2 linked regions of the Endozoicomonas sp. GU-1 genome follow. The protein of the gene in region 1 interacts with the protein of each later gene in a pairwise test. Links are inferred from orthologs where the notes say so. Each region holds a gene or a part of one and is shown on either strand. Other genes may lie near its edges. The genes, in order: O3276_RS07285 and O3276_RS04495.

Region 1 (15,946 bases):
TGTGATCACTTCGATCCAAAAGCTTTTGGCAAGGTTGCTGTACTTTTCGGTGGAAACTCCGCAGAAAGGGCAGTGAGCCTGACCAGTGGTGAGCGTATTTATGCCGCGTTGCATCGCCAGGGTGTGACATGCCAGCTGATTGATACCTGTGAGAATGTTGTTGAGCAGCTTCAGCAATATGCACCTGACTACGCCTTCATTGCCTTGCATGGCGGTGGGGGAGAAGATGGAACGATACAGGGAATGCTGGAAACCATGGGTATTCCCTATCCCGGCAGTGGTGTTATGGCATCGGCCCTGGCGATGGATAAATACCGCTGCAAGCTGCTCTGGCAATCCATTGGGCTGCCAACACCGGAGTTTGCCCTGGTTATGGGGGTTGACAATCTTGGCCATGCCGAGTCGCTGTTGCCCGCCTTTGTCAAACCCAGCATGGAGGGCTCCAGTGTTGGTGTGGCACGGGTTGACCGTAGGGAAGACCTTGAGGCTGCCTGCGAGCGCGCAGCGGAGCACAAAGGAGCGGTTCTGGTGGAGTCGTTTATCGATGGGCCTGAGTTTACGGTGGGTATTCTTAATGGTCAGCCACTGCCTGTTATCAGGATTGAGGCAGAGGGTGAATTTTATGATTACCAGGCCAAGTATCTGTCGGATAATACCCGCTACTCCATTCCCTGTGGCCTGACTTCTGTTAAGGAGCAGGAACTGCAGGCGGTCGCCCTGACGGCATTTGAAGCCCTTGGGTGTTCAGGCTGGGGGCGTGTTGACTTTATGCAGGATCAGCAGGGACGATTCTGGTTGCTTGAGGTCAATACTATTCCGGGGATGACAGATCATAGTCTGCTGCCGATGGCCGCAGCGGATGCCGGTTTATCTTTCGATGAACTGGTGATTGAAATATTGAAAACAGCGGATGTCTGATCGAGCAGGTTGGTCTGTTTCAGCCGGTTGGTCGGGGGAAGTACGGGGCGCATCCCGAAGGGACGGTCAACAGGTTGTTGGCAGAGGGAAAAAACACTGCCGTGGAAAAGAGTGCTTCAGGTTCTGGTGTCTCTTGTTCTGCTGGCAGGCTTGCTGGGCTCAATGCCGTGGTTGGTGAACTGGTTGAATCAGCCGATAGCACGGGTGGAAGTGCATGCAGGCTTTGAGTATTTATCCAGAGAGCAAGTCGAGGGTGTTTTGCAGCCTCACTTACAGGACCGTTTTTTTGCCCTGGATTTGCGCGAGATGCAGCAGGTTCTGATGGCAATGCCCTGGATTAAGACCGCCTCGGTTCGACGACAGTGGCCTGACAGTGTCCAGGTGAGCCTGACCGAACAGCAGCCGGTGGCGAGGTGGGGCAGCAGCGCCCTGATCAGCAATGAAGGTGAGGTGTTTGCACCAGAGGATATTGCCGGTTTTTCCGCCATGCCGGTTCTGGGTGGCCCGGAAGAGCTGGCGGTGGAGGTGATGCAGCAATATCTGGCCATCAGTCAGTTGCTCCGGCCTATGGGGCTCAGGCTGACCATGCTGAAACGTAGCAATAGTGGCTCATGGCGATTTACCATAGGACATGTTGAGGTCAATATTGGTCGTGACCGAAGGATGGAAAGACTGCAGCGTTTTGTCCGTCTTTATCATGCCAGGCTGGAGTCTCGCTGGGATCAGGTAAAGCGGGTAGATTTGCGCTATTTGAACGGTGCTTCGGTTGCCTGGAGTGAGACGCTGGTTAACACGGGGTCAAAATAAGTCAGCCAGGCTCAGATTTATGATCGTTAGAGAAGTTTGGGAAGATTGATGCCATGACAGCGGCAGATAATGGAAGATTGATCGTTGGGTTGGATATAGGCACCTCGAAAGTCGTGGCTATTGTCGGAGAGCTCAACGCTGAGGGTGACATTGAAGTCATCGGCATCGGCTCGCATATTTCCCGCGGGCTTAAGCGTGGCGTTGTGGTTAATATTGACTCTACGGTCCATGCCATTAAGAGAGCCGTTGAAGAAGCTGAGCTGATGGCCGGGTGTCAGATACACTCGGTCTATGCCGGTATTGCCGGCAATCACATCAAGAGTCTTAACTCCCATGGTATCGTTGCGATACGTGAGCGTGAAGTGAATGGTGCCGATATTGACCGGGTGATTGATGCCGCCCAGGCGGTGGCGATCCCGGCGGATCAGCGTATTCTGCATATTCTTCCACAGGAGTATGCCATTGATAACCAGGAGGGAATCAAGGAGCCTCACGGGATGTCCGGTGTCCGGCTGGAAGCCAAGGTTCACCTGGTGACCTGTGCTGTTAATGCGGCCCAGAATATTGAGAACTGCATCCGTCGCTGTGGTCTGGAAGTGGACGATATTATTCTTGAACAGCTGGCTTCAAGTTATTCGGTGCTTTCAGAAGATGAGAAAGAGCTGGGCGTCTGTATGGTGGATATCGGCGGTGGCACGACAGATATTGCCATCTTTACCGATGGTGCGATTCGGCATACGGCAGTGATTCCCATTGCCGGTGATCAGGTGACCAATGACATTGCCATGGCCTTGCGGACACCGACGCAAAATGCCGAGGACATAAAGATTAAATATGCCTGTGCCCTGGCGCAGCTGGCTGGAGCCGATGAAACCATTAAAGTTCCCAGTGTCGGTGAGCGACCTTCCAGGGAGCTTTCCCGGCAGGCGCTGGCAGAGGTGGTAGAACCTCGTTATGACGAGCTGTTTACGTTAATTAATGCAGAGATCAGGCGCAGTGGTTTCGAAGACCTGATCCCCGCAGGCATCGTTCTGACCGGTGGTACTTCCAAGATCGAGGGAGCTATTGAATTGGCAGAAGAGATTTTCCACATGCCGGTCAGGCTGGGTGTGCCGCAGTTAGTGAAAGGGCTGAGTGATGTGGTCAGTAATCCCATTTATTCAACGGGTGTCGGGCTGTTGCACTACGGCCAGAAAATGCAGAAAGACGGTTTGAAAAAGTCGATCGCCAGCAAACCTCAGGATGCTGGGCTGATGGACAAGATGAAGCGCTGGTTTCAAAACTTTTAAGTGTTTAGCCGCGCAGGTTTTCAGTAACGGTATTGGTAAGTATTTGTTAGATTAAGGGTGATAAAAAGGAGATGACCATGTTTGAATTGGTGGATAACGTACCGCAGGAAGCGGTCATAAAAGTTATCGGTGTCGGTGGTGGTGGTGGTAATGCAGTCTGCCACATGCTGAATAGTCAGCTCGAAGGTGTTGAGTTTGCCTGTGCAAACACTGACGCCCAGGCGCTGAAAAAGCAGCATTTGCAGGCCCATACTCACCTGCAGCTGGGAGCCTCGATCACGCGAGGGCTTGGTGCAGGCGCGAACCCGAATGTCGGTCGCGAGGCGGCGATGGAAGACCGGGAGCGTATCGCCGAGCTCCTCAAAGGTGCGGATATGGTCTTTATTGCCGCTGGCATGGGCGGTGGTACCGGGACCGGTGCAGCTCCGGTGGTTGCCGAGATAGCCCGGGAGCTTGGCGCACTGACCGTGGCCGTGGTCACGAAGCCATTCGGTTTTGAAGGCAAGCGCAGAATGGCGGTTGCCGAAGAAGGTCTGAAAGAGCTTCAGGAACATGTGGATTCGCTGATTACCATTCCCAATGAAAAGTTACTGCCAGTGCTTGGCAGTGATGTCAGTCTGCTCAATGCCTTTGGTGCTGCCAATGATGTTCTGCTGGGTGCGGTGCAGGGTATTTCTGAACTGATTACCCGTGATGGTCTCATCAACGTTGACTTTGCCGATGTTCGCACAGTGATGTCAGAAATGGGTATGGCGATGATGGGTACCGGAGTTGCCACGGGTAGCGGCCGTGCAGCAGAAGCAGCTGAGAAAGCCATCCGCAGTCCGCTGCTGGAAGATGTTGATCTGCAGGGAGCCAAAGGTGTTCTGGTTAACATTACTGCCGGCCTTGACTTTACCGTTGGTGAGTACAACCAGGTAGGCGACGTTGTAAGTCAGTTTGCGTCTAACGATGCAACCGTTGTTATCGGTACTGTTATTGACTCGGAATTAACGGACGAGCTGCGGGTAACTGTCGTGGCAACCGGTATCGGTGCGGGCGGCGTTGCCAGGGAGCAGTTGAAGGTGGTTGAAAAAGCACCGCCAAAAAACAAAGATGGCACACCTGACTACGGCAGGCTGGACATTTCTCCTCTGTTGCGTGACAAAAAGAAGGAGGAAGGGGAAGTGGCTCCGAGGGAAGAAGGTAAACGGGCAGCGGTGGCGACCGGAGATAGTGTCGATTACCTCGATATACCGGCATTTCTGAGGCGTCAGGCGGATTAATCAGGGCGTATAAATGCGAACTTGTCTCAATTGTTACTTTTGTTACAATGTGACGTTGCATCCAAATAACAGGGACCTTTCAGGTCGCGGAACAGCGTTATCATGATCAGACAGCGTACACTGAAAAATATTATTCGTGCTACGGGCGTGGGCCTTCACTCCGGTGAAAAGGTTTACCTTACTCTTAAGCCTGCTCCCGTAGATACCGGCATCATTTTCTGTCGTACAGACCTTGACCCGGTCATTGAAATTCCGGCACATGCCCTGAATGTCGGGCAGACGACACTGTGCACGTCTTTGCATAAAGACGGCACCCGAATTGACACTGTTGAACACCTTCTCTCCGCCCTGGCTGGGCTGGGTATTGATAACGCCTACGTTGAGGTCAGTGCCCACGAGGTTCCCATAATGGACGGCAGCGCTGGTCCATTCGTATTCCTGCTACAGTCCGCAGGTATCCAGGAGCAGAATGCGCCCAAGAAGTTCATTCGCATCAAAGAAGATGTGACGGTGACGGATGGGGATAAAACGGCAACCTTCAAACCATACGACGGTTTCAAAGTAAGCTTCACCATTGACTTTGATCATCCTGTTTTCAAAAGCCGCTCCCAGACAGCGTCGATTGACTTCTCCAGTACCTCTTTTGTGAAGGAAGTGAGCAGGGCCCGTACTTTCGGCTTTATGCGTGATGTCGAGTACCTGCGTTCCCAGAATCTGGCCCTTGGCGGCAGCGTGGATAATGTGGTTGTTGTCGATGAGTACCGAATTCTCAATGAAGATGGCCTCCGCTATCACGATGAGTTTGTCAAGCACAAGATGCTGGACGCGATCGGCGACCTTTATTTGCTGGGGCATAGTTTGATTGGCCAGTTCATCGGTCATAAATCTGGCCATGAACTTAACAATAAACTGGTTAGAACGTTGCTTGCCAATGAAAAATTATGGGAGATAGTGACTTTCGAAGAGGCTGAGGTTTCTCCGATCTCCTATCAGAAGCCCGTTGCTGTAACGGCCTGATGACTGCTTTTTGAGTTAATGCTGATCATTACGTGATTTTTTGCGAGGCTGGACAAATTTAGTCTTGAATCAGGCCACAATGATAGTGGCCTTTTTTCTAGGAGGCTGTCAGTAAAAAGTCTTTATCCCGAACTGGTTTCTGATAAGGGCATGTTGTTCAAGAGTACTGTTTTTTTGACCTTGAACTGTCGTTGAGCGCATTAAAAAATACCGTTTTACAACGATAACATCAGTATCAGGTGGCTCCCGTGCAGGGTGGGATGTAGACGAGCGTAGCTGTGGAAGTGAGGAAATCCGTCCTCTGGTTCTGTATTTTGCATGCTCCTGAAATACAATAGTGGAGATATGCTGCGGGTTGGGCATTAAGGGTTGCTGATGAAAATTATTGTTGTTAACCAGGATCATTCTCAAACCCGAACTTATTCCGGAAGTGGAAAACGGGTAGGGGTTCTGTTTTGCTGTGCTTTTTTGCTCTCCATGGCCGTTGGTGGTGGCGCAATGTATGCCTGGTTGACCAATAACCAGGAGCACATGTTAACCAGTGAGGGCGTTAAAAACTGGAAACAGGTTCTGGATACACAGCAACAGGATCTTGGCCTGGTTCGTCAGCAGGCACAAAACCAGCTGGATGCCCTGATGCTCAGGCTGTCTGAACTTCAGGGGCGTATGACCCGACTTGATGCCCTTGGCGAACGCCTTACCAGCAAGGCAAAACTGGATGACGGTGAGTTTGACTTCAATGAAGCGCCTGCACTGGGTGGACCTCAGGAGTTTACTGAAGCAGAAGCAGCCTACAGCAAGGTGAGTCTGATTGAGGCTATTGATCAATTGGCGGATCAGATCGATAACCGTGAAGAACAACTGGACCTTCTGGATAATCTTATTGCCAACAGAACCCTGCACGACGATGCATTTCTGGCGGGGTTGCCCGTCAGAAAAGGCTGGCTCTCTTCCCGCTATGGTCGCCGTACCGACCCGTTTACCGGTAAGGGTGCCTGGCATAATGGTGTGGATTTTGCCGGTAAGCGCGGCTCAGACATTATTTCCGTGGCGGCAGGTGTTGTTGTCTGGTCAGGCACCCGCTCAGGCTTTGGGCTTCTGGTGGAGGTCAATCATGGCAATGGTTATCTGACACGTTATGCCCACAATGATGAAAACCTGGTCAAGGTCGGTGATATTGTCACCAGAGGGCAGGCCGTTGCCAGAATGGGCAGTTCCGGGCGGTCAACCGGACCACACGTTCACTTTGAGGTCTTGAAAAATGGTAAGCCTCAGGACCCTTCGAGATATATCTACAGAGCAAGTAAGTAGAATTTAAGGCTGATTTTTTTCTTCCTCAGGGCGGTTTTTTTTAACGTCAGCTTTCAGTCGAGAAATGCCCGCAGGTAGCGATCGAAGGCTTCGGTTTCTACCAGGAAGGCATCATGGCCATATTGAGAGGGGTGATTGATATAGTGACAGTCCACCCGTCCCTTCAGCAGCCCCTGGTACAGCTCTTGCTGTTGTTGCGGAGTGAACAGAATATCACTCTCTACCGAAATCACTGTGGTTTTAGCGGTGATTCTGCCGCAAGTGGCTTCGAGTGATCCGTATGGCTGCGTCACATCATATTGGTCCATTGCGGCGGTCAGTACCAAATAGCAATTGGCATCAAAGCTGCGGCAAAACAGATCGGCGTTATAATCCATATAGCTGTTGATTTCCTCATCACGCATACCGATGTTGTTGAAACTATTGAAGCGTCGGTTCCATTCAGCGGCGTTACGATAAGTATAAAGCCCAAGCTTTCGTGCCAATCGAAATCCGTTCAGCCGGGCATCCGGTGCATAATTGCCATCTTGAAAAGCCGGATCCAGCCGAATCGATTCCTGCTGGATCCGACGGTTAGCAATATTGGCCGGATATGCCTTATAGGACGAACTGGTCAACAGTAACCTTTGCACTGAATCTGGATAATCAATTGCCCAGGTCAGTGAAACCATAGCGCCCATTGAGTTACCAATCATGGCATACAGGCTCTCAATGCCGAGATGATCCAGTAATAACTTCTGACTGTGCACCATGTCTGCCATCACCACCTCCGGAAAGTCCCCTGCCCAGGGCTTGCCGGTCACCTGATTAATGGTCAGCGGACTGGTTGAACCAAAACAACTGCCCAAATTATTGATGCAAATAACATGATACCTGTCGGTATCAACCGCTTTGCCCGGCCCCACCAAGGCCTGCCACCAACCCTTTTTCGGATTGGCTTCAGTGGCAGCGACATGGGGCCCGACACTCAAGGCATGATGAATCAGAACAACATTATCCCTTGGCTTATTCAAATGACCGAACGTTTCGTAACACAACTGCCAGTGTTCCAATACCCGGCCATTGGCAAGGGTGAACGGCTTCGTACTTGTAAACAGTCTGGAGCCGTCTTCGAGGTTCTGTATCGAATAACTCAAGACAGTATTACTTTAAGGTTTCCAGCACTTCGTCGTCTGAACCTTCGGCTATATCCTCAAACAGGAAGGTAGACATGTAACGTTCGCCGGTATCCGGCAACATGGCCAGAATGGTAGAGCCTTCAGGCGCAGTTTCAGCCACTTCAAGTGCAGTCGCAACCGTTGCACCGGCAGAGATACCACAGAAGATGCCTTCTTTGCGAGCCAGTTCAAGCGCGGTATCACGGGCAACCACGTCATCAACCGGCAATACTTCATCAATGACGTCACGGTTAAGGACCGGGGCGATAAAATCCGGTGTCCAACCCTGAATCTTGTGCGGTGCCCACTCTTTGCCACTGAGCAATGCCGCACTGGCAGGTTCGGTGCAGATGATTTTGATGTCTGGACGGGCAGCCTTAAGTACTTCACCGACACCGGTGATGGTACCGCCGGTGCCGTAGCCACTGACAAAATAATCCAGCCGCTGGCCGGCAAAATCCTGCAAAATTTCAGGGGCGGTGGTGTTCCGGTGATATTCAGGATTGGCTTCGTTTTCAAACTGTCGAGCCAGGAACCAGCCATTTTTCTCGGACAACTCTTTGGCAACCCGCACCATGCCGGTACCACGCTCGGCAGCCGGCGTCAGTACAACTTTGGCTCCCAAGGCGCGCATGATTTTGCGTCGCTCAACAGAGAATGTTTCGGTCATAACCGCCACAAAAGGATGGTTCAATGCCGCACACACCATGGCCATGGCGATACCTGTATTACCGGAGGTCGCTTCTACGACGGTTTGACCTTCTTCAAGTTCACCTTTTTGCCGGGCGTCGTTGATGATGGCAAATGCCAAACGGTCCTTTACAGAGGACATAGGGTTAAAGTACTCGGCCTTCACGTAGAAGTTGACGTGTGCCGGTGCCAGGCGATTGATTTTAACGATGGGAGTCTGGCCGATCGTTTCTAAAATTGAATTGTAAATCATAAGGGTATGTCTCTTGCTGCCGCCCCGGTTGATATTTTTCTGAGCTCTGTTGCCAAAGGGCTGTTCAGATTTTCAGGCGCACCAGTATGCCGTCAGTTCAATACCAGTGCAAAAATCTAAACCAGCTTGAAAGCATTGAATATTTTTTACCGACTCAGCTTAATGGACAGCACAGAAATACAGCTAATATAGGTGAGACTTTGCCGTGATTGTCATAGAATGTTGGACTATTGTGCGCTTGTCTGCTCCGGCCCGGATTTGTCGGTAGGAGGACAGCTCCGGAAACAGAGTGTGAGACTGTTAACAACTTATGTTTGCTTCGTTAATTAAGAAAGTTATTGGTAGCCGGAATGACCGCCAGCTGAAACGGATGGGCAAGATTGTCAAATCAATCAATGCCCTGGAAGAAAGCCTGGCGGCTTTGAGCGACGATGAGCTGAAGGCTAAAACCGGAGAGTTTCGTGAGCGCTTCAACAAAGGCGAAACCCTTGATGACCTGTTGCCTGAGGCGTTTGCTGTGGTTCGTGAGGCGGGCAAGCGGGTGATGGGCATGCGTCATTTTGATGTCCAGCTTATTGGTGGTATGACCCTCCATGAAGGGCGCATTGCCGAGATGCGCACCGGTGAAGGTAAGACACTGGTAGCCACCCTGCCTGCTTATTTGAACGCGATTCCCGGTCAGGGCGTTCATGTGGTTACCGTGAATGATTATCTGGCTCGTCGTGATGCGAACTGGATGCGCCCGCTCTATGAGTTTCTGGGGATGAGCGTGGGCATTGTTGTTCCGCAGCAGGATCCGGAAGAGAAGCGTCAGGCTTATCAGGCGGATATCACCTACGGAACCAACAACGAGTTTGGTTTTGACTACCTTCGTGACAACATGGCCTTCCGGAAGGAAGATCGCTTCCAGCGTGATCTCTTCTTCTCCATTGTCGATGAGGTTGACTCGATTCTGATTGATGAGGCCAGAACACCGCTGATTATTTCCGGCCCGGCTGAAGACTCCTCAGAACTTTATAAAAAGATGAATCAGCTGGTTCCCAGGCTGCAACGGCAGGAGCCCATTCCTGAAGACCAGGATCCCAATACCGTTGAACTTACCGGTCATTACTCAGTCGATGAGAAGACCCGCCAGGTTGAGTTGAATGAACTGGGCCATCAGTTTATTGAAGAGCTGCTGCAACAGGAAGGTTTGTTGCCGGAAGGGGAAAGTCTTTACGCCTCCAACAACCTGAACCTGCTGCACCATGCGAACTCAGCCCTGAAAGCCCATGTGCTGTTTAACCGCAATGTGGAATACATTGTGCAGAATAATGAAGTTCTGCTGGTGGATGAGCATACCGGCCGGACCATGCCGGGCCGTCGTCTCTCGGAAGGTCTGCATCAGGCGATTGAAGCGAAAGAAGGGCTGCGTATTCAGGCGGAGAGCCAGACTCTGGCTTCCACAACGTTCCAGAATTATTTCCGGAATTATGACAAGCTCTCCGGCATGACCGGTACTGCCGATACCGAAGCGTTCGAGTTCCGTCAGATTTATGGCCTGGACGTGATTGTTATTCCTACCCATAAGGAGATGGTTCGTCAGGATGGCAATGATCTCGTCTATCTGACGATCGCGGAAAAATACGACGCCATTATTGAAGATATCAAGGAAACGGTGAAAGCCGAGCGTCCGGTTCTGGTGGGTACGGCGTCTATCGACTCTTCTGAGCATCTGTCTAAAGCTCTTGATAAAGCGGGCATTGCTCACCAGGTACTGAATGCCAAATTCCATGAGAAAGAAGCGGATATCATCGCCCAGGCTGGTCGCCCCGGTGCGGTCACCATCGCCACCAATATGGCGGGCCGTGGTACCGATATCATGCTGGGCGGTAACTGGAAGGCAGAAGTTGCTGAGCTGGATAACCCGGCCCAGGAGCAAATTGATCAGATCAAAGCGGATTGGCAGAAACGCCACATGGCGGTGCTTGAAGCCGGTGGTCTGCATATTATCGGTACCGAGCGTCACGAGTCACGACGTATTGATAACCAGTTAAGAGGCCGTTCCGGTCGTCAGGGCGACCCGGGCTCTTCCCGTTTTTATCTGTCTCTGGAAGACAGCCTGATGCGGATTTTCGCTTCTGAGCGGGTCAAGAACTTTATGAAAGCCCTGGGCATGGAAAAAGGTGAAGCCATTGAACACCGCATGGTGACCAATGCCATCGAAAAAGCCCAGCGTAAAGTGGAAGGTCGCAACTTTGATATTCGTAAGCAGCTGCTGGAATATGATGATGTTGCCAATGACCAGCGTAAGGTCATTTATCATCAACGGGATGAACTGCTCAGTGCGGAGGATGTTTCTTCCAGTATTGAAGCACTCCGTGAAGACGTGGTCAGTGGCCTGATCAGTCAGCACATTCCACCCCAGAGCCTGGAAGAGCAGTGGGATGTGAAAGGTCTGGAAGAGAAACTGGCCAGCGAGCTCAATGAGCGTATGCCGGTTCAGCAGTGGCTGGATGAAGATGATCGTCTGGATGAAGAGGCGCTTCGTGAGCGTATTCTTCAGGGGGTAATCGATTCTTACCGCAAGAAGGAAGAACTGGCCGGTGCTGAAGTTCTGCGCAACTTTGAAAAGCATATTCTGCTGCGGATTCTGGATGACAAGTGGAAAGAGCATCTGGCCACCATGGACCACCTGAGACAGGGTATTCATCTGCGTGGTTATGCCCAGAAGAACCCCAAGCAGGAATACAAGCGTGAGGCGTTTGAGTTATTCCAGCAGATGCTTGAGGATATCAAGTACGACACGATTCGTATTATCTCCCATGTGCAGGTGCAGGAAGATGATCGAACCGCTGAGATGGAACGTCAGCGTCGTGAGGAAATGGCCCGGAGAATGCAGTTTGAGCATGCCAGGGCCCAGGGTGTAGAAGCAGAAGCAACCGGGCAGGAAGCACCTGAAGAGGAAGCTCACCAGCCATTTGTCCGGGAAGGGCGTAAAGTGGGGCGGAACGATCCGTGTCCATGTGGTTCCGGTAAAAAGTTCAAACAGTGCCACGGTAAAATTGCCTGATCAGGGCCGGTAACTTAAACTGCGGGTCAGCTTTAACAGGCTGACCCGTTTTTGTTTGTGCATCGGCATCTGCTCTAGGAGCCTGTCCGAGAATAGACTGCCCTACCGGCAACTGCTCCTGCGTTGCTCTAGCTCCTGCATCCATGCAGTCGTGCGGTGGCAGCAAATTGGTCTAAAAATTCCGTTTTGTTCGGCAAATAGCCCCGCTATTCACCTCACAAAACGAAATTTTTATCCTCAATTTTCTGCCATCCTCGCTACGGGCGCTATTCTCGGACAGGCTCCTAGGCGTAACCACAAAATCAGTCAAGAATAAGCAACGATATCACCAATGGAGTCAATCATGGCAACGGGTTCTGGGGAATGGACTGCAGTGAAACCGGTCAGGGGCTTTCGCCTGGGAACGGCAATGGCGGGGATCAGAAAACCCGGCCGCCGGGATCTTGTGGTGATGAACTGGGATAAGGGCAGCTCCGTGGCCGGGGGTTTTTACCCTTAACCGCTTCTGTGCGGCCCCGGTTCATTTAAGCCGTGAGCGCTTAACCAGTGATCCCCGTTACTTTCTGATTAACACCGGCAATGCCAATGCAGGCACCGGTGAACAGGGAATGGTGGCAGCCAGGCAGACATCATCCGAGCTGGCGACGTTGTCCGGCGTTAATGAGTGTCAGGTCCTGCCGTTTTCAACCGGCGTGATTGGTGAGCAGCTTCCGGTCAATACGCTCTGTGCAGCGCTACCAGCGGCGCTGTCTGATCTGCAAGAAGATAACTGGTTGCATGCCGCTGAAGGTATCATGACCACCGATACGCGACCTAAAGGCAGCAGCCGTCAATTTCAACATGAGGGAACCACCTATACAGTCTCCGGAATCAGTAAGGGTGCCGGAATGATCAAGCCCAATATGGGCACCATGCTGGCTTATATCGCAACGGATGCGGCGGTTGAACAAACGTTTTTGCAAAACCTGCTGTTGGACATTACCAACCAATCCTTTAACCGGATCACCATCGATGGTGATACATCGACCAATGACAGCTTTATGGTGGTTGCTACAGGGGCGGCTGGTAATGATCCAATCACTTCCCGAGATTCCGGGTTGGCCGGGAAGCTAGCGGCGAGCCTTCGCGAGGTGGCCGTTGAGCTTGCCCAGGCGATTGTCAGGGATGGCGAGGGAGCCACCAAATTTGTCACTGTAAAAGTGGCAGAGGCGGCCTCCCATCAGGACGCCCTGGAAGTGGCTTATACCGTCGCCCATTCGCCACTGGTTAAAACCGCCCTGTTTGCCAGTGACCCAAACTGGGGGCGAATTCTGGCAGCGGTTGGCCGGGCCGATATTCCTGCGCTTGAGATTGACCGTGTATCCATCTGGCTGGGGGATACTGCCATTGTTGACTGTGGCCAGCCCGCAGTGGGTTATACCGAAGAAGCCGGCCAGAAAGTAATGGATCAGGAGGACATTCTGATCAGGATTTCCCTGGGCGCAGGCCATTGCACCGAAGAGATCTGGACGACCGATTTATCCCATGAGTATGTTAAGATCAACGCCGAGTATCGCACCTGAATCCATTGCCTCAATGATTATTGACAATAGAAACGTGGTTCATGTGGCAGTTGCTGTGATTCTTGGGGACGATGGCCGGGTTTTACTGGCCAAGCGTCCTGAAGATAAACACATGGGCGGATTATGGGAGTTTCCCGGCGGTAAAGTCGAGTCCGGGGAAGATATCAGGGTCGCCCTGAGTCGGGAACTTCGCGAAGAGCTGGATATCGGCGTTGCCACTTTTTCACCACTCATCAAAATTCGCCATGACTACCCTGATAAGTCCGTATTGCTGGATACCTGGGTGGTCAGTGGTATTCAGGGCGAGCCGAAAGGCAATGAAGGTCAGTTGATTCAGTGGGTTGAGAAGGAATGTCTTAATGACTATGAGTTTCCTGAAGCCAATAAGGTGATTCTCCGGGCGCTGCAACTTCCTGACCATTATATGATTACCGGGCATTTTGCGGAAAAAGAAGCACTCTTCAACAGCGTTTTGGCAGCGCTGGATAACGGTATTCGCCTGATTCAATTTCGGGCTCATTGGCTTGAGGCGGGTGACTATCTCCGGCTGGCACGGGAACTGTCAAGTTGCGCTCAGGCCGCTGGTGGGACGCTGATCATCAAAGGGGATTTCTCCCTTTTGTCAGAGTCATGGTGCCATGGGCTGCATTTGACCTCCCGTCAGCTGGGTTTGCCGGTTAAACCTGAAAAGCGCCATAGCGGCCAGCTTTTGGTCGCCTCATGTCACGATAAGGCGCAGATCAAAGCGGCTGAGGCAATGGCGGTGGACTTTATTACCCTGTCACCGGTCAAGGCAACCGCTTCCCATCCTGAGGCCAGCCCTCTGGGGTTAGAGCGGGCTAAAATGCTGACTGGCATAGCAAAAGTACCTGTGTTCTGGCTTGGGGGGATGAATCCAGAAGATGCGCATCTTGCCCGGCAGCTGGGTGCCCGGGGAATTGCTGCCATTCAGGCTTTTTGGGGCTGATTTTCTCTGGCTTCGGAACGCCTGCTCAGAGCTATAGGGCCTATCAATTATTGGTCAGTTTTGCTTTTATTATGACTTTTAAATAACTAGAATTTTTTTAATTCCTAAAAATTATAACTGACTATTGAACCAACTCATAATTTTCCTCTCTAAAACACCAGTATCACTTAAAAAAAATCACAAACAACCAATAGAGGAAGTTATTATGCCTAGTTCAATCGGTGCACCTGCACCTCAAGTAATCGTTGTGGAACCCCACAAAAGAGATTGGACCATCGTGAGATGGTGCCACAAAGTTGCCGATAGTGTTTCCAGAAAATTCGACGAAGGAAGCACATTCGGTAAATGGCTCGGACGTGCAGTTGCTGCAGTCTTTGTGCCTTTTGGAATCTTGCCTTCCCTGGTTGGTGATGCCATCCACGGTATTAGAGGTAAAGACCTTTCTGACAGGCGTGTTGAAACCACACAGGCAGTTGAAAAGAAAATTCCGACCACGGAGGAATTTGCAGCCCTGACAGCGGAAAAAGAAGCCCTGAAAACGGATAAAGAAGCACTGCTTAAGAGAGTTTCTGCTGCAGAAGCGGATGCCAAGCAAGCAAAGCTTGAAAATGAGGATCTTAATACTCGTGCTGAAAGACAAGCTGACGCTCTGGTTCGTATTGCTCATGAAGAAAAGCAAGAGCTCTTAAAGAAGGCACAGGATAAATTCAATAAAGAGCGCGAATCTAAAGTTCGTTGTATCCGCAGGCAGCATGGTGAACTTAAAACCAAGGACGCGGAATTAGAAAAGCAGGCAATAAAACTGAAATTTCAGGAATGGAAACTGAAAGTTCGGGAACAGAACCAGGCAGCACTGGGGGCAGATCTGAAAAACTACAAGGCTGTTGCTATTCATTACAAGAATCAAGCTGAAACTTTCAAGAAAGTCGCAGTTGATAATATACAAAATGCTTTCAGAGAAGCAACTAGGTCTATTTCTACGGAGAAAGAGTTGGAAAGGGAACAGACAATAACCCGTTATATGGCAGAAGAGTTGGTGAAGGAACGGCAAAAAACCTGGCAAGAGAAATATCTGAATGACCTTTTTAAAGATTTCAGTGTTAAGCAAGGTTTGAAAGTTTTGCTGGCTGAGGAAAATTTGGTAAGTTGTGACGAGTTGGACAATTTAGATGAATACTCTGTTGTTAAGGTTGAAATGAATGAGGATGGGAAGGAGCCAATCTTTAACCTTACCGTTATAGCGCCAGGGGCTGATAAGAGAGTTGTCAGTATCAATTTAATTCAGTTGAACACTTTGTTGAATCGCATGGAGCAATTTGATAATGAATTGATGGACTTTGGTGCACGTGTTCGTGATGGCATGTACGCTCTGAAGACGCATGCTGAAGTACCAGGTTATGGCCCGGGTTCTAGAGGTTTCGGCTATTATAATGCAGATGAAGCTGAATCCGTTCATGGTAGCGTTGATGGTGAACAGCCTTTGTCGTTTGATAATTATGATCCGTCTTTGCAATTGGAACAACCTGGTGAGAGTCTCTTGCCTCCGGCGGGTCAGAATGGCACTGGAAACCAACCTGGCGCAGAGGTTTCTGTTGATAAGCAAGATTCGGAATCTGTGAAAGCTAATAATGGTGGAGAGGGGGAATAAATCTTCGCGA
Region 2 (15,810 bases), 690 kb from region 1 along the record:
AATGATAATCAATGGGTTGGGGTTTACAGGGCAAACTCTGTATATGTTCCCTGAGTTTTTTGAGGACAAGCCGATTGATCGCCTCATCGGGGAAGGCATACAACCCGAACACTTGAACGACAAGGTACTTGGTCGGGCCCTTGATAGCCTGTACGACGCTGGCGTCAGTGACTTGTACCTGAACCTTGCCGTTAAGGTTGTCAATCATCTGAAGCTGCCCTGCAAGGCATTAAATCTGGATGGCACCAGCTTTCATGTGGATGGAATCTATAACAGTCATGAAAATCCTGATGACTTGAATTGTATCCATATCTGCCGCGGTTACAGCCGTGACCACCGACCTGACCTGAATCAGGTGGTCTGTAAGCGCCAATAAAACCACCGTCATAGCCAGCCCAAACTTTACGACTTATCCTTTAGATGCTTTCACTGCCCAGGGCAGGAGCTGCTCCAGTTTCTCAACCGTGTCGGCATAAGGCAGTTCTTTCAAAATGTGACTCAGGTATTCGAACGGTTCCAGCCCATTGGCCTTCGCGCTTTCGATCAGGCTGTAGTAGGTTGCACTCGCTTTGGCATCTTTCGGGGTATCAGCAAAGAGCCAGTTACGCCTACCCACAGTGAAGGGGCGGATAGCGTTCTCAGCTGCCGCGTTGCTAATGTTGAGGTGTCCGTCTTCACAGTAAACCACCAGTTTTGACCACTGGTTCAGGGCATAGCTCATGGCTCTATGGGTAAGACTATCCGGTATCAGCCGGGTGACGTTTTTCTGTAGCCACTGGTGCAGGTCATCAAGCAGTGGCTTACTGTCTTCCTGTCGGCGGACTTTTTTCTCTGCTGCGGTGAGTCCTTTGATCTCTTCTTCAATGGCATACAGCTTGCGGATTTTGCCCAGGGCTACATCTGCCTTGCTGACTTTATTGCCCTTTACCTTCTTACCTGGTTTGGTCTCACCTTTTTGGGCATCGGTGAATTTACGTCTCACATGGTCAAAACAGCCAAGCTGCGTTATGCCTTCCTGACGGCAGACTGCATCGTAGCTTTTGTAACCATCCGTTTGCAGGTAACCACTGAACCCTTCAAACAGGCGCAGGGGAACCTCCTTGCTTCGGGAAGGATCATATTCAAACAACACGGCGGTTTGTCCCGGTGGCCCACCCAGTGTGACCCACATGTATTTGTCCGATGTTATTGCCTTGCTGGGTTCTTTAAGTGCCTGTATCCGGGTTTCGTCAGCATTAATCACTCGTCCTGTCCGCTGATGGTCGTACATCAGGTTGATCAGTCCCTGTAGTTGCCGGGACAGACGCATCAACCAGTTAGCCATAGTCGTGCGGGTGACCGAACCACCGTAACGGGCGAGGATTTTTTCCTGCCGGTACAGAGGCAGGGCATCACAGAACTTGGCAACAATGATGTAGGCCAGCATGCAGGTTGTCACTGCTGACTTGGGAATAGGATGCCTGGGCAACTCAGCGGCTTTGATGATTCTTGAAAGATTTCCGGAAATCGACCGGGTCTCGATGCAGGTAGACTCTGGGAAGGGTCACTGGAGGACGCATAACCGGCAGACTCATTGGAGCAGCCCTATCAGTTGTTGTGCTAACTTCAGATTGGTCTGGTCAAAGCCTGTGACCGTTAACCCACTGGGCAGTGTGACGCTGAGCGATGAAAGAGCGGTGCCTGCGACTTCAGCCTGGGAGACAGGAATGACTTGTACAAAGGCAGAAGGCTTATCCTCTTTATGTGTTGTAGTGGCAACGGGCAAAGAAGCTTCATCAAACTTTTTTCTCCAGTACCAAAACTGGTTTGGTCTGAGGTTGTGTTGCTTACACCAGGAGCTCTGGCTTAATCCGGAATCACGCCAGGATTGAACGCGTTGTTGCCACTTCTCTCTGAGGGAGTGTGTAGAAATGTTTGCCTCCATGTAGACTGGAGGCTTATGATTTCGTAATGGAGATTAAAGTGGTAGAGCGTGGGTTTTGAATGCGCTTACGTTGTTTTTTAGGGTTGTCAGCGTTTTTTGTGCAACAGTTTTTACAGCTGATGGACTTTGACGTAAAGGTTCATCATCCAGGAATAGAGGGTGCAAGGTGGCACACCAGACAGGAGTCAGTGAGAAACGACTCGAGCATAATGTCCGAGAACGGAAACGTACGGCAATAATGAGGGTTGCAATGGGTGATTTAAAAGAACGGCTCTGTGGAACTTATTTCTCCGAAGGGATTCGTAAGAAGAAAATAAAGAATGTTGATGTGTTGCGTGGAGCCATTGGTTATATCAGAATGCTGAAAGATATTCTGGTAAAGGGTTCGACGGAGCAATCTCATTTCATTCCGCGTAGCGGAGATAAAGGCTTTTCAAATGGCTAAATGCCCATCAGTTCAATCAGGGACTTTCTACTTTCAGGTCCATAAAATACTGCCCCAACAGGTACCCTGTTTTCGGTTTCTTCCTTTACCAGTGCAATAATTTCAGCGCTGGCTAACCCACCACAAAGTTCAATCATCTGTACACCGTTTTTTTCAACCAGTTCTCTGGCGATATCTGCGGCGGTTTCCCTGTGGTTCATATCAACGGATACACAATAAAAGTGGGCTTTTTCAGTAACATTCTCCTGAATGGATGAGGACTGTAGGCCGGGCATGGCATAGATAAATGCAAACTTCATGTGGACTCCTTTTAATTGTGTCAGGTAATTGTGTCAGGTAATTGTGTCAGGTAATTGTGTCAGGTAATTGTGTCAGGCAGGCTGGATTTGTTGAAAAGTAAAAACTCAATTGTGGCAGAGGTTGAAGGAAGTGCAAGAAATAATCTCAATAAAAAAAATGAACGAAATACTTTCTGATAGTGTCCAAAAAAAGACAAACGAGGACATCAACATGACGCTATGCTTTTCAACTAATAATACTGCCCCTGTGCTGCAAGGTAATCATGATGCAACCACTCAATCACCTGATAATTCAACCCGGCGAAATGGCAAAGATCTTTTAAAATCCACGCTCACGCATGCAGCTTATGCAATAGCTTTTGGATCGTATACTACCCTGGTAAACCAATTCGTTGTTTCAGCACTGAATCAACCTCGCGATGATTTTTTGGCCTATCATTGTTTCAATAATTTGACCTCTGATGAGAGAAAAGAGTACGCACATCTAACTCCGTATGCTCCGGTTCATTTCGCGCAGGTGGCCGTTGCCTCAACAGCTTTTTTCTTGCCACCGGTGGCTTTTGCACTTTGTATGAGGGATGCAAATCTATTTATGACCGGGCATGCACCTGTTTTTCCGGGCATGATGTCGCAACAAATCAACCCGCAGGAGACTATCCAGAAGTCTATGATGAAGTCTCAGTCTCTTCCCCTGTCTGAATTCCTGACCAGATAGCAGCCATAATGCTATACAGGTGTTATGGTTTTCGGATGACTCTGGTCATCTCTTATCCGGGATGACCGTTCGCCATTCCAGCGCTTTCCCATTCCATTTGCCCGTGGCAGGAAAAAAGCCCGCAGCTAACCTGAAAAGCCAAACCGGGAAAATTTCCACCGACATCAAAATATGAATCATTGATAGTAAAAATAATTAGAAAAAAGTTGATTAGAATTGAACGAAATACCTTCTGATATTGTCTGAGAAATGACAACCAGTATGGATATTAAGAATGACTTTAACAATTTGTACTTCCGGTATTAACGCTGGATCATCGATGCCTGGCAATCCCGAACTCCAGGCTGTGACTAATCCGCCTGATAATTCAACCCAGCAAAAAAGCAATGATTTTTTTTCATCAGCGATCTTTCACGCCTTATATTCAACTGCTGTTGGGGTGTGTACTACCTTTGTAAAAAATCGGGTCGTTTCACCACTGAATGATCCTGGTAAAGTCTTTTTGAGGGAGCATTGTTTTAATAATATGTCCCGTGATGAATCTGATGAGTACGGAAAACTAACTCCGTTTACCCCGCTCTATTTGACAGAGATAGCAGTAACGTCGACAGCCTTTTTTGTTGCCAGCGGTGGCTTGTGCAAGGTGTATAAAGGATGTAAATCAATCTATGACCGGCTATGCCATACTCCGGCATATGAACGGCTATGTAATATTCCGGCACATGATGCCATCGCAATGCGACCTGAACCTGAAGAAGTCTAGGATTTTTCATTTGTGAGGTGAAGCGGTTCTATTTACGGAGCTGCTTCCCAAATCACCATGGCGCAGTCTTTTTTGGTTTAATCGCTATTTATCAACAGATTTGATCAATTTTTGGGGGAATCGCTGGGCAGTAAGTAATGTGGAAATTCAGTTGGGGTATCCTTAGGGGCTCCGAAATCAATCCCTTCCTTTTTATGCTTAAGCCTCCTTTGATTTAGCATATTGACTGTTTCTGCTTGTCTTTGGGACAAGGTAACCTTCTCTGGCTTGTCAAAGTGTATTTTCAGATTTTTAGCATCACGCTGACTGGCCGCCATCGCGATTTTTTGTTGCTTGACGTGTTCTAGTGCTGAATCTATATCCGGGTGTTCCAACCGTGGCCCTCTGAGGCTAACTAATTTCTCCTCCTGCTGGTACATTCTCCTCTTGACCGCTTCAATGACGTCAGTTCCTTCTTTATTAGTGACGGAGCTGATACCCTGATTGCAACAAAAATATTTTTCCTGTTCTATGGTTTTCGGATGCATATACGTTGGTATCGTGATTCTTAATGATTTCATTCTCAATTTATTTTCTTTGATTTTATTTTCTTCAATTTTATTTTCTTTAGATTTGTTTTCTTCAGCTTTATTTTCTTCAATTTTATTGTCTTCACCGTCTTTATCGTCTTTTATTTTGTTCGTTCCCATGACCTTTGGGCTAAGACACTTTTTTAATTCCTCCTTGAAAAATTTATAGTGAGGAGCATACTTATTTTTTGTCTCTGTGAGATACGAATTCAGCTGATATTGGGTGACCGGAAGCTTGATGTTGGTTTCTACATTGATATAAAAAAGAGTCAATAACTGTTCCAGACCATTGATCGTTACCTGGGCGATAATAGCACCGGTTCCTGCCTGATAAAACACTTTGTCAACGGTGACTTTACCCGAAATGCCAAGCTGATTGGCAAGCTCACTGTCCTTAATGATGTCAACAGTATGAATATCCAGTTGATCTGAATCGTTAGCAATGCGAATCATACTGTCAGTTTCAAAGCAGTGCAGACTCATGGGAGCGATTATGCTGTCAGGGCCATTAACAGGCGTCGTTTCTTCGCAAAATTGATCATCTGCATCGCTATCATCCGTAATAGCTACACATAATGAATCCTTGACATTTAGTGATGCGGACGCCTGATCAGTGGATTTGCCCGGGGAGGCATTCTCATTAAACCAGAATGAAAAGTATCGCCGCGGATCATCTTCATCATCATCGGGAATACGCCAATCTAGTTGGTCAGAATCTTCTGTTGATGGGGGATTCGCTGTCGTGGTTTTATCGGGATGAGTATCCTTTTCAGAAGGGAGAGATACCAGAAGATAATCGCCAACTTTACGAACTGATATATTGTATGAAGAAATTTTTTTTGATTGAAGGCTGCTTTCTTGAGAAGACCAAGCTTGAGAAGACCAAGCTTGAGAAGGCAAAGTTAAGTATGGAAATAAAGCCTTGGCGACAGTAACCGGGCTTTTCAGAAGACTGGCAAGAATACAGTTATCTTGAAGATAGCCAGTGTATTTTGAACCCACTAAATTTGATGCTGTATTAGACATTGGTTGCTCTATAATAACTTTCGTTTATAAATAATAATTTTTAATTTGATTCGGTTATTCCTGTTTTTCGTCCAGCCCTTTTCACAGGATCTGGTTCTTACCATTATTTGACCAGTAATTTGGAATATGGTTCCATTTTATTTCCGATTTTTCTTATTCACTCATTTTTCAAGGCCATTGTGCTATCTTATTGTTGATTTTTTCAGAAAATGATTCCTTGCATATCATCATCTGGCATTCAACAGGAGGCCTGATATGGACAATACCACCGCTGAACTGGAAGTTGATGCCGATCACTGTTTGGAGATTGGCCAGGTGATTGCACCCGGGGATACTCACCTCGAAATGACCATAAAGGGGGATACTGAGCAACAGGCAAACGATCAGATGGCAACGATGGAAGCCCTGGCTAACCGTATTTCTGACCACTGTCAGGTAAAGAAAACGGTGACTCTCCATCAGGGCAGTGCCACCATTGATGCCATGTTTGATTTTGACTGCACAGCAGAAAAACTGATTTTTGAATTGTATCTCAGGTAGTAATTTTACTTATCATTGTTATAGCTGTTTGATGATTATTTGATCATTGATGCCTGGTTTAAACGATGGTTAACAGGCGATTAACAGTCGTTAACAGTAACGATCAGAAATCCACGAAGCTCAATGTTGGCGCGGTGTCCAGCGAAATTGTAAGGCTTTGACACAGGATTTTCCGGTGGTATAGTTGCCGCTCCCGTAACAATGCCACCGCTCTTTTACGGTATTGCTTACCTCTCACTTGAAATTTCCGAATTCTTCACCCGGAGTATCTCATGACCGCTATCAAGGAAATCAAGGCTCGCGAAGTCCTCGATTCTCGTGGTAATCCCACTGTTGAAGCTGACGTCATTCTTGAGTCTGGTGCCTTTGGTACTGCCTGTGCTCCCAGCGGCGCTTCCACGGGTTCCCGCGAAGCTCTGGAGCTGCGTGATGGTGACAAGTCCCGCTACCTGGGCAAGGGCGTTCTGCAAGCCGTTGCCAATGTTAACGGTCCTATCCGTGAAGCACTGCTTGGTTTTGATGCCAATGACCAGCGTGGCCTGGATCAGAAGATGATTGATCTGGACGGCACTGACAACAAAGCCAAGCTGGGCGCTAACGCCATTCTGGCGGTGTCTCTGGCCGCTGCCAAAGCCGCTGCCGTTGATAAAGGCATGCCTCTGTACGCGCACATTGCTGAGCTGAACGGTACTGCTGGCCAGTTCACCATGCCAGTGCCAATGATGAACATCCTGAACGGCGGTGAGCACGCTGACAACAACGTTGATATTCAGGAATTCATGATCCAGCCGGTTGGTGCCAAAAACTTTGCTGAAGCGCTGCGCATGGGTGCTGAAGTATTCCACGCTCTGAAGAAAGTTCTCTCCGACAAGGGCCTGAACACTGCCGTGGGTGACGAAGGTGGTTTTGCACCAAACCTGGCTTCCAATGCAGACGCTCTGGCGGTCATCAAAGAAGCCGTTGCTGCGGCCGGTTACACTCTGGGCACCGACATCACTCTGGCTATGGACTGTGCAGCTTCCGAGTTCTACGAAGATGGCAAGTACAACCTGAAAGGCGAAGGCAAAGTCTTCACTTCCAATGAGTTCTCTGACTACCTGAAAGGTCTGACCGAAGAATACCCGATTATCTCCATTGAAGATGGTCTGGATGAATCTGACTGGGACGGCTTCAAGTACCAGACTGAACTGCTGGGCGACAAGATCCAGATCGTTGGTGACGACCTGTTTGTAACCAATACCAGGATCCTGAAAGAAGGTATCGATAAGGGCATTGCCAACTCTATCCTGATCAAGTTCAACCAGATCGGCTCTCTGAGCGAAACTCTGGATGCGATCAAGATGGCCAAGGACGCTGGCTACACTGCCGTTATCTCTCACCGTTCCGGTGAAACTGAAGACGCTACCATCGCTGACCTGGCGGTAGGTACCTGTGCTGGCCAGATCAAGACCGGTTCCCTGTGCCGTTCTGACCGTGTAGCCAAGTACAACCAGCTGATCCGTATCGAAGAGCAGCTGGAAGGCAAAGCGCCTTACCGTGGTATTGCTGAATTCAAGCGTGCCTGATTAGCAGTCGCTGCTGATGGCGAGGGGAGGCTCTAAGTCTCCCTTTTTTTTGCCTGGCGAAGCGGGCAAACCCGACAGGCTGAAAGAAGGCTGAGCCACCCCGACCTGGGGAAAATCAATCCGTCGATCGCCCTTTACCTGTGAACTTTTGGAGCAGACTTTCGGGTCTTTTTTCTAGGGGGAGGCGACAGTTCATTTAATGAGCACTGGGGATGTGGTGTTAAATCCTCCTTACAAAGGTGCCAGACCTGCACCAGTTGACCGTCGTTACTGATAGTCATTAAATGCCCCCCGTTAGTACTGAATGTTACCAGGTCAAGCTTGTAATGTTGGTGCAGCGTCGATTTGTGTAACCAGTGGCCATCTGCCGTAAGGCCATAGATGATGATGGCGTCATCATTTCTGGCTTCGATGACAATATGGGAGCCATCGTGGTTAAATTTGGCTGAGTAAACCCCGCCTGCTGTCGTAAAATTGAGGCTGGTTATCCAGTTGCCACCGGCCGTACAAGTGTGGATTCTGGCGTTGCATACAGGCAGGGATATGGGTGAGTAATTGCGGGAAAATGTCAGGATATGGCGGCCGTCAGCGCTGAACGTGGCTGAGGTAATATACATATCATCATGGACGATAATCTGTTGTTTTGACCAGCGCCTGGCGTTTGCGTCATACCGGTAGATTTTTGCTGTATGATCGCTACTGGCCGTGACTAAATAGTGGCTATCGGGGCTAAATCTAGTAGAAGAAATCCGTCGTTTATGTTTGATCGTGGTTTTATGTTGCCAGTTGTCGTGGGTATCAAAGCTCAGGATTCTGGCAGTATAATCGAAGCTCTCCGTTACTGCATGACGACTGTCAGGACTGAATGAAGTGTCGGTAATTTCCAGGGAGTGGTTAATACAGGTTTTTTTTACCCAACTGTTATTGGTGTTGCTGAAAATTGTTGCGGTGCGATCAGGTTGGTTATTCTTGTCGCTAATGGTGATGATATGTTTGCCATCAGGGCTGAATTCAGCGGCAGTGACCTTACCATTATGGTTCAGGGTGGTCAGCTCCAGCCAGTTGCCGTTGCTGTCACGGGCATGGATTTTCGCCGTGTGATCGACACTGGTGGTGACGACCAAGCGGCTGTCAGGACTGAATGTTGTTGAAAGAATCCTCCCTTTGTGCCCCATTGTTGTTGTTACTGCCCAGCGGCCAGCCTGGTTCATTGTGCATATTATGGCCCTGCGACCACTCCTGGCCATCACTGCATGGCGGCTGTCGGGGCTGAAAGTCGCCGAGCTGATAAATCGATCAGAAATGATGATGAGTTTTCTGTCCAGCTGCCGTCGGCATTACAGCTGGTGATTTTTGCGGTTGAAGCCGTGTAGCTCAATATATGCCGGTTATCACTGCTGAAGGTGATCCGCCGTACTCTGTCTTCATGGGCAATGGCTATCTCTGCGGGCCTTGCGGTGATTTCCGTTCTGCCATAATCCGAACCACAGCGCGCGTAACTGTTGGTCGCCAGAAAGCGTCCATCGCTGCTGAGTTTGGCTGATGCCGCCGTAAAGGGGATGCAGTCAATGGATATTGCCAATTCCGGTCGGAAAGTACGACAGTTAACCATCAACTGGTGCACTGTGTAAAACAGGATTTGCGGGAAATATTTCCCTTTTTGAGGTTCCCGTGGCGGTATGTCGTTGTCTGTCACTTCCCCGGCTGAATGGCCGCAAATAGTGCTGATCAGCGTTTCATTGCCGGTGAATTGCCTCAGCCAGGCTTCCAGTTCATGGTTGCTGATATTTTTGGCAATCTGGATGAATTGCTGCTGCTGTCGTGGCTCGAGCTGTTTAAACCAGATCCTGGCGGGCAGATGATCTGCACGGACGATAGCCAGCAAAGACGAACAGGTCTGTGCCATGGCCTTGATATCACGGTCCCCTAAAAAAACCAGTATGTGTCTTATGGGTTGCTCTGGAAGATCCAGCAATAGCAACGGCCTTGGGTTGATAACGACAGTGATTCGGTGACTGGTTCTGTGTTCTACGGGCGGGAAGGTGGTATTAGCCGGAGGGGTATGGCTGGTGGTTCTGCCAATGGGATTACCAGTCGGCATATTCCGAACTCCCGGGTCTTTGGCCTACGGGTGATGGGTAGCCAGTACCCGATTGAACTCAACAGCAACCCGGGTGTAGAACGCTGTCTTCCGTTCATAAATACCCGGGATAGTAAGAGCGATCATTTGAGTTGCTTATTTTGATGTCTGGCTTTTTCTAATGACCTTCATTAATGTGAAACAGTTCAAAGATCCGGTTGTATGTTAAACCACGGGTACTCCTGTTAAACTTCAGCGTTAAGTCTCTATTACTGCCCCTGCTGCTGGATAGTGACGGTTTAAAGCGGAACTGATGATGAAAAAACTGGCAATAACCCTGTTGACACTGCTGCTGGTTTACCTGCAAACCAGGCTCTGGATTGGTGAAGGCAGTGTGGCTGAAATGTTGACACAACAAGATAACCTTGAGCGTTTCAGGCTGGAAAATGAACGTTTGTACCAGCGTAATCGTCTGCTGGCCAAAGAGGTTGTGGAGCTGCAGCAGGGGATGGAAACGGTTGAAGAGAGAGCGCGCCAGGAGCTGGGTATGATCCGCAGTGATGAAACGTTCTTTTTGACTTACGATTAAATCCTGTATTGGTCAGGAGCCGTTTCTGAGCGGGCTTCTGGATGTTCAAGTTAAGGGTGTCAGAGTGAGTAGCGTAGAAACCATGAATGCGGTTCGTTACTGGGCGGTTGTTCCGGCAGCGGGCGTTGGCCGCCGAATGAATATCGATATTCCCAAACAGTACCTTGAAATCAAGGGCAAGCCCCTGATGGTGCATACTCTGGAGCGGTTGCTGGATTTTCCCAGGCTGGAAAAGATCGTGGTGGTGCTTGATCATAATGATGAGTATCACCAATCCATTGAATTACTTCGCAACCCGGGAATTCTCCTGGCCCAGGGGGGGGGGATGAGCGTTACCACTCGGTACTTAATGGTTTGAAAGTGCTATTGGATATTGGTTCCCCTGATGACTGGGTACTGGTTCATGATGTGGCCCGCCCCTGCATTCGCCGTTCGGATATGGAGTGGCTGGTGAACCAGCTCCATGACCACCCTGTAGGCGGTCTGCTGGGTTGCCCGGTTACCGATACCATCAAGCGGGCCGGGGACAATGATGGTGTGTCTGAAACGGTAGACCGTCAGGGGCTCTGGCATGCCATGACACCGCAGATGTTCCGTCTGGGCATGCTGCATGACGCCATGGCAAAAGCGATAGCGGATAAGATGCCGGTAACGGATGAGGCCAGTGCCATTGAGTACGCTGGCAAACAGCCCGTGATGGTGGAAGGACATGCCGATAATATTAAGGTGACCCGGGGAACTGATCTGGCTCTGGCCACTCTATATATAGAACAGCAGTCGAAACTTATTGAGGTCACTTGATGCGTATTGGTCATGGTTTTGATGTTCACCGCTTTGATGAAGGTGATTATATTGTTCTGGGTGGGGTAAAAATTCCTCACACCCATGGGCTGGTGGCGCACTCTGATGGCGATGTGCTGCTTCATGCCCTGTGCGACGCACTCCTGGGAGCGGCAGGTCTGGGTGATATTGGCAGGCATTTTCCGGACACTGATGAACGCTATGCTGGCATTGATAGCCGCAAGTTACTGCGTCATGTTATTGCTCTGCTTGAGCAGCACAACCTGGTTCCCGTCAATATGGACAGTACCATCATTGCCCAGTCGCCTAAAATGGCACCGCACATTGATCAGATGCGGCAGAATATCAGCGAAGACATGGGGATTGACCCATCGCTGGTGAATGTCAAAGCGACCACCACTGAAAAGCTGGGCTATACCGGTAGAAAAGAGGGTATTGCAGTTCACGCCGTTGTTCTGTTGACAGATTTGGGATCGTGATCCAAAGGGTGGAGCCTCCCAGGAGGCCCACCACCCATGGTTATTTTTCAGTATTTCCTTTCAAAAACTGCGTCAAACGCGGTATTGTTTATTGTTAATTTTTGCCTTGTTGAGTGCGCATCATGGATGCAGATGTACCGATGCCTGCCGATTACTCCGTTGATTGGTATTATGCCTTTGGTGGTCCTTTAGGCAGCTGTCTTTTCAAATCCTGTCATGAAGATTTTCTGGTTGATGAGCTACTGCCCTTTGAGCCCGAAGGTGAAGGTGAACACCTTTTTCTGCTGATTGAAAAAAAAGGGGAGAATACCGACTGGGTCGCAGGGCTTCTGGCGAGACATGCAGGAGTCAGAAGACAGTCGGTAAGTTATGCCGGGAGAAAGGATCGCCATGGAATTACACGTCAATGGTTTTGTGTTTCCCTGCCTGGTATGGCTGATCCCGACTGGAGTGGACTGGAGAGTGACACCATACGGATCCTTCGACAGGCCCGCCACCGGAAAAAACTGAAAACCGGAGCCCTGAAGGCAAATGATTTCTGCATCACATTGCACAATGTAGATGCTGATCCTGCGCTGGTTAATGCCCGGTTAGAGCAGATATCCCGTGCAGGGGTGCCCAATTACTTCGGTGAACAGCGCTTTGGTCATGAGGGGCGTAATATTGACAAGGCCGTCGATATGCTGGCTGGAAAATTCAGGGTTCAGCGTAATAAACGATCGGTCTATCTGTCTGCAGCCCGATCCTGGCTGTTTAACCGGGTTCTGTCGCAAAAGGTTACTGCCGGGGTCTGGAACCAGTATCTTGGTGGCGATGCATTAGGATTTCCAGATAGCAATAGCCTGATTTTTGTGGCGCCGGACGAAGCCATGATGACTCGCCTGGGGAATGGTGAACTGAGTCCGACTTCGCCGCTGTGGGGCAGGGGAGCATCGAAAGTGACTGACCAGGTGCTGACTTTTGAACAGTCGGTCACTGCCGGATATCCTCAGTTGTGTGATGGACTTGAGAGGGCCGGTTTGCTGCAGGAGCGCAGAGTTAACCGCCTGATACCTCAGCAGTTCACCTGGGTGTGGGAAAACAGTCCGGAAGGACGTTCACTGGTATTGCGCTTCCGACTGCCAAAGGGCTGTTTTGCGACGTCTGTACTCAGGGAGTTGTTTGATTGTTATCAACAAGAGCCATGAAACTGGGGCGTGAAATGAGTCATGCAGTTCACGACAGTGGGCTTAAGAAAAATTTGGATTAATTCAGGATTGAGGGACTATGACCATATTGCTATCCAATGATGATGGCGTAACCGCCAGGGGATTGGCCCTTTCGTTTGCCACCATGAAATCGCACGGTCCGTGCTGGGTAGTGGCTCCGGATAATGACTGTTCTGGCAAGGGCCATTCCCTCACCCTGGACCGGCCACTGCGCATGAAAGAACACGACAATGGGTTCTTCAGTGTGAACGGAACACCGGCAGATTGTGTCAATCTCGCTGCCAGTGGGCTGTTTGGCCGCCTTCCGGAACGCGTAGTTTCCGGTATTAACAGTTGCGCCAACCTGGGCGATGATGTGCTCTACTCGGGGACTGTGGCTGCGGCCATGGAAGGACGCTTGCTGGCAAAAACCGCAATCGCTATTTCATCCTGCGGTCAAGAGGATCGCCACCTGGAAGTGAGTGCCAGAGTGTTGCACGATTTGATGTTGCGCCTTGATGATCAGGTTCTGCCAGAAGGCACGATACTCAATGTCAATGTCCCGGCCTGTGACTATGAAAAGATCCGTGGGATGAAAATTACCCGGCTCGGCCATCGTCACCCGTCAAAGCCTCCGGTAAAAATAACCGATCCCCGTGGCAATACGGTGTGGTGGATCGGTGGTGTTGGTAAGCCCCTGGTTGCTGAGGAAGGGACTGATTTTCATGCAGTGGCTTCTGGCTATGTATCCATTACCCCATTGCAATACGATAAGACCGGCCATGCAACGTTATCACTGATGGAGGATTGGCTTGGAGCCTGTGTATGAGGGATCTTGAAATTGATGGTATCGGTATGACATCCCGCCGGACCAGAGAGCGGCTGATCCAGCGTCTGATGGATCAGGGTATTCAGTCCGGCAAGGTTCTGGATGCCATTCGCACCATTCCCCGTCATCTTTTTCTTGATGAGGCGCTGGCACATCGTGCTTATGAAGACACAGCTCTGCCGATTGGTCATAATCAGACGCTGTCCCAGCCGTACATTGTTGCAAAAATGACGGAAGTGCTGTTGGCCCGGGGTGAACTGAATAAGGTGCTGGAAATTGGCACCGGATCCGGTTATCAGACGGCTGTGCTTGCTTCGCTGGTGGCCAGGGTCTGCTCCGTGGAGCGCATCAGGCCATTGCAGGAGAAGGCACAGCAGAGACTTTCCAGGCTTTCTCTGAAAAATGTTCGTCTTCGTCATACCGATGGTGGTATGGGGTGGCCGGAAGAAAGTCCATTTGATGGGATTATTGTCACGGCGGCACCGGGAGAAATTCCTGCAGCGTTGTTGAGCCAGCTGTCTCCGGAAGGTGGCAGGCTGGTCATTCCGGTGGGAGGAAACAACCTTCAGGATCTTGTGTTAGTGACCAGAAACGGTGATGAGTATCAGCGCAAGGTGTTGGAAGCTGTCCGGTTTGTACCGTTGCTGGCGGGTGTTATACGCTGATACGTCATAAAAAAGACGTTACTTTCTTGAACGTACCCACACAAAAAAGCAGTCAGTCAGGGATGACTGATGGCATTTTACTTAACTTCTGTTCCAAAGGTCAGAACATGTCGAATCATTCTTCTTACTTTGCCCTCATCGCCAGGGGAATGGCTATGGGGGCCGCTGATGTTGTGCCGGGCGTATCCGGTGGAACCATCGCATTTATTACTGGTATTTATGACCGGCTGCTGAATGCCTTGAAAAGTGTTAACCCATCGTTAATGAAGGTCCTTGGTGAGGAAGGGTTTGCCGGTGTGTGGCAGAGAATAGACGGCACATTTCTGGTGTGTGTGTTTGGTGGTGTGCTGACCAGTATTCTGTCCTTTGCCCATGTGATTACCTGGTTCCTGGCGACGTATCCGGAGATGCTCTGGGCCTTCTTTTTTGGTCTGATTCTGGTGTCCGGATTGCATATGATTCGTCAGGTTGATCAGTGGAATGTGGCGACTGTCATCACCCTGATCGCTGGTATTGTGATTGCTTATGCTGTGGGTGTATTAACCCCGACCAGTCTTGAACCAGAGCCGCTGACGCTGTTTTTTGCCGGTAGCATTGCTATCTGCGCGATGATTCTGCCCGGTATTTCCGGTAGCTTTATGCTGCTGATGATGGGGCTGTATGGTCCGGTCATTGATGCCGTGAAGAGTTTGAATTTCAGTGTACTGACCGTTTTTGGCCTGGGTTGTATCGGCGGTTTGCTCAGCTTTTCCCATGTGTTGTCATGGCTGCTAAAAAAGCACCGCGATCTGGCGATTTCACTACTGACCGGCCTGATGCTTGGAGCTCTGGGCAAAGTCTGGCCATGGAAGGAGACACTGGCAACACGGGTTAACAGTTCCGGGGAGCTGGTCCCGCTGATTCAGGCGAACGTGTCGCCGATGAATTATCAGGGAATTACCGGGCAGCCTGCTTATCTGGTTGAATCTATTGGGCTGATGATTTTTGCCATTGCTTTGGTGGCGATGATTGAGTGGGTGGGTAGTAAAAATCACTAAGCAATCGTGCCAATATAGGTGAAAATACTGATATTGGTATAATATTTTAAACCATAAGTTACTGTTTATATTCTTTTATTGAATAAATGATTTTTGTGGGCATGCAGGGTAATGGAGTTGATAAAGTGTTGGATTTCATGAAAATCACTCTGATTAATTTGAGTGATTGCTCAAAAAAAATACTTTTCCTAACAGCCTGCCTGCTCACCGCAAGTTGCAGCCATGATCCGGCCAGGGTGACGGTCACTGACCTGAGATCACCACCGAAGGTGACTTCAGGTCAGCATATTGTCCAAA

What was found.
Region 2: the proteins of O3276_RS07285 (region 1) and O3276_RS04495 interact in binary tests that used the Escherichia coli proteins (3 or more experiments, as listed by UniProt). The link is inferred for Endozoicomonas sp. GU-1 from one-to-one orthologs.

The regions. Positions count from the first base shown.
Region 1 is NZ_CP114771.1:1,800,263-1,816,208, reverse strand. The notes cover bases 55-2,884. They hold O3276_RS07285 (cell division protein FtsQ/DivIB), read left to right. Parts: upstream 55-1,044; coding sequence 1,045-1,725; downstream 1,726-2,884. Other genes in these bases: ftsA (cell division protein FtsA), read left to right, coding at 1,779-2,884; O3276_RS07290 (D-alanine--D-alanine ligase), read left to right, coding at 55-918. Also shown: more of O3276_RS07290, read left to right, coding at 1-54; more of ftsA, read left to right, coding at 2,885-3,014; cell division protein FtsZ, read left to right, coding at 3,092-4,279; lpxC (UDP-3-O-acyl-N-acetylglucosamine deacetylase), read left to right, coding at 4,382-5,296; O3276_RS07265 (M23 family metallopeptidase), read left to right, coding at 5,672-6,607; homoserine O-acetyltransferase MetX, read right to left, coding at 6,661-7,743; cysK (cysteine synthase A), read right to left, coding at 7,751-8,707; preprotein translocase subunit SecA, read left to right, coding at 9,018-11,759; O3276_RS07240 (Nudix family hydrolase), read left to right, coding at 13,284-14,288; O3276_RS07235 (hypothetical protein), read left to right, coding at 14,494-15,936. UniProt on the Escherichia coli protein: Essential cell division protein. May link together the upstream cell division proteins, which are predominantly cytoplasmic, with the downstream cell division proteins, which are predominantly periplasmic. May control correct divisome assembly.
Region 2 is NZ_CP114771.1:1,114,563-1,130,372, reverse strand. What follows is about bases 9,184-11,877. They hold O3276_RS04495 (septum formation initiator family protein), read left to right. Parts: upstream 9,184-10,239; coding sequence 10,240-10,515; downstream 10,516-11,877. Other genes in these bases: ispF (2-C-methyl-D-erythritol 2,4-cyclodiphosphate synthase), read left to right, coding at 11,316-11,795; O3276_RS04485 (IspD/TarI family cytidylyltransferase), read left to right, coding at 10,882-11,316; O3276_RS04490 (2-C-methyl-D-erythritol 4-phosphate cytidylyltransferase), read left to right, coding at 10,580-10,873; O3276_RS04500 (F-box protein), read right to left, coding at 9,184-9,947. Also shown: tnpC (IS66 family transposase), read right to left, coding at 410-1,483; IS66 family insertion sequence element accessory protein TnpA, read right to left, coding at 1,571-1,924; O3276_RS04540 (helix-loop-helix domain-containing protein), read left to right, coding at 2,091-2,369; O3276_RS04535 (DUF6506 family protein), read right to left, coding at 2,366-2,668; O3276_RS04530 (hypothetical protein), read left to right, coding at 2,799-3,383; O3276_RS04525 (hypothetical protein), read left to right, coding at 3,658-4,146; O3276_RS04520 (hypothetical protein), read right to left, coding at 4,251-5,741; O3276_RS04515 (DUF406 family protein), read left to right, coding at 5,997-6,281; eno (phosphopyruvate hydratase), read left to right, coding at 6,554-7,846; O3276_RS04505 (WD40 repeat domain-containing protein), read right to left, coding at 7,981-9,057; more of O3276_RS04500, read right to left, coding at 9,093-9,183; tRNA pseudouridine(13) synthase TruD, read left to right, coding at 11,918-12,982; 5'/3'-nucleotidase SurE, read left to right, coding at 13,062-13,811; O3276_RS04465 (protein-L-isoaspartate(D-aspartate) O-methyltransferase), read left to right, coding at 13,808-14,476; O3276_RS04460 (polyprenyl-phosphate transporter), read left to right, coding at 14,584-15,513. UniProt on the Escherichia coli protein: Essential cell division protein. May link together the upstream cell division proteins, which are predominantly cytoplasmic, with the downstream cell division proteins, which are predominantly periplasmic.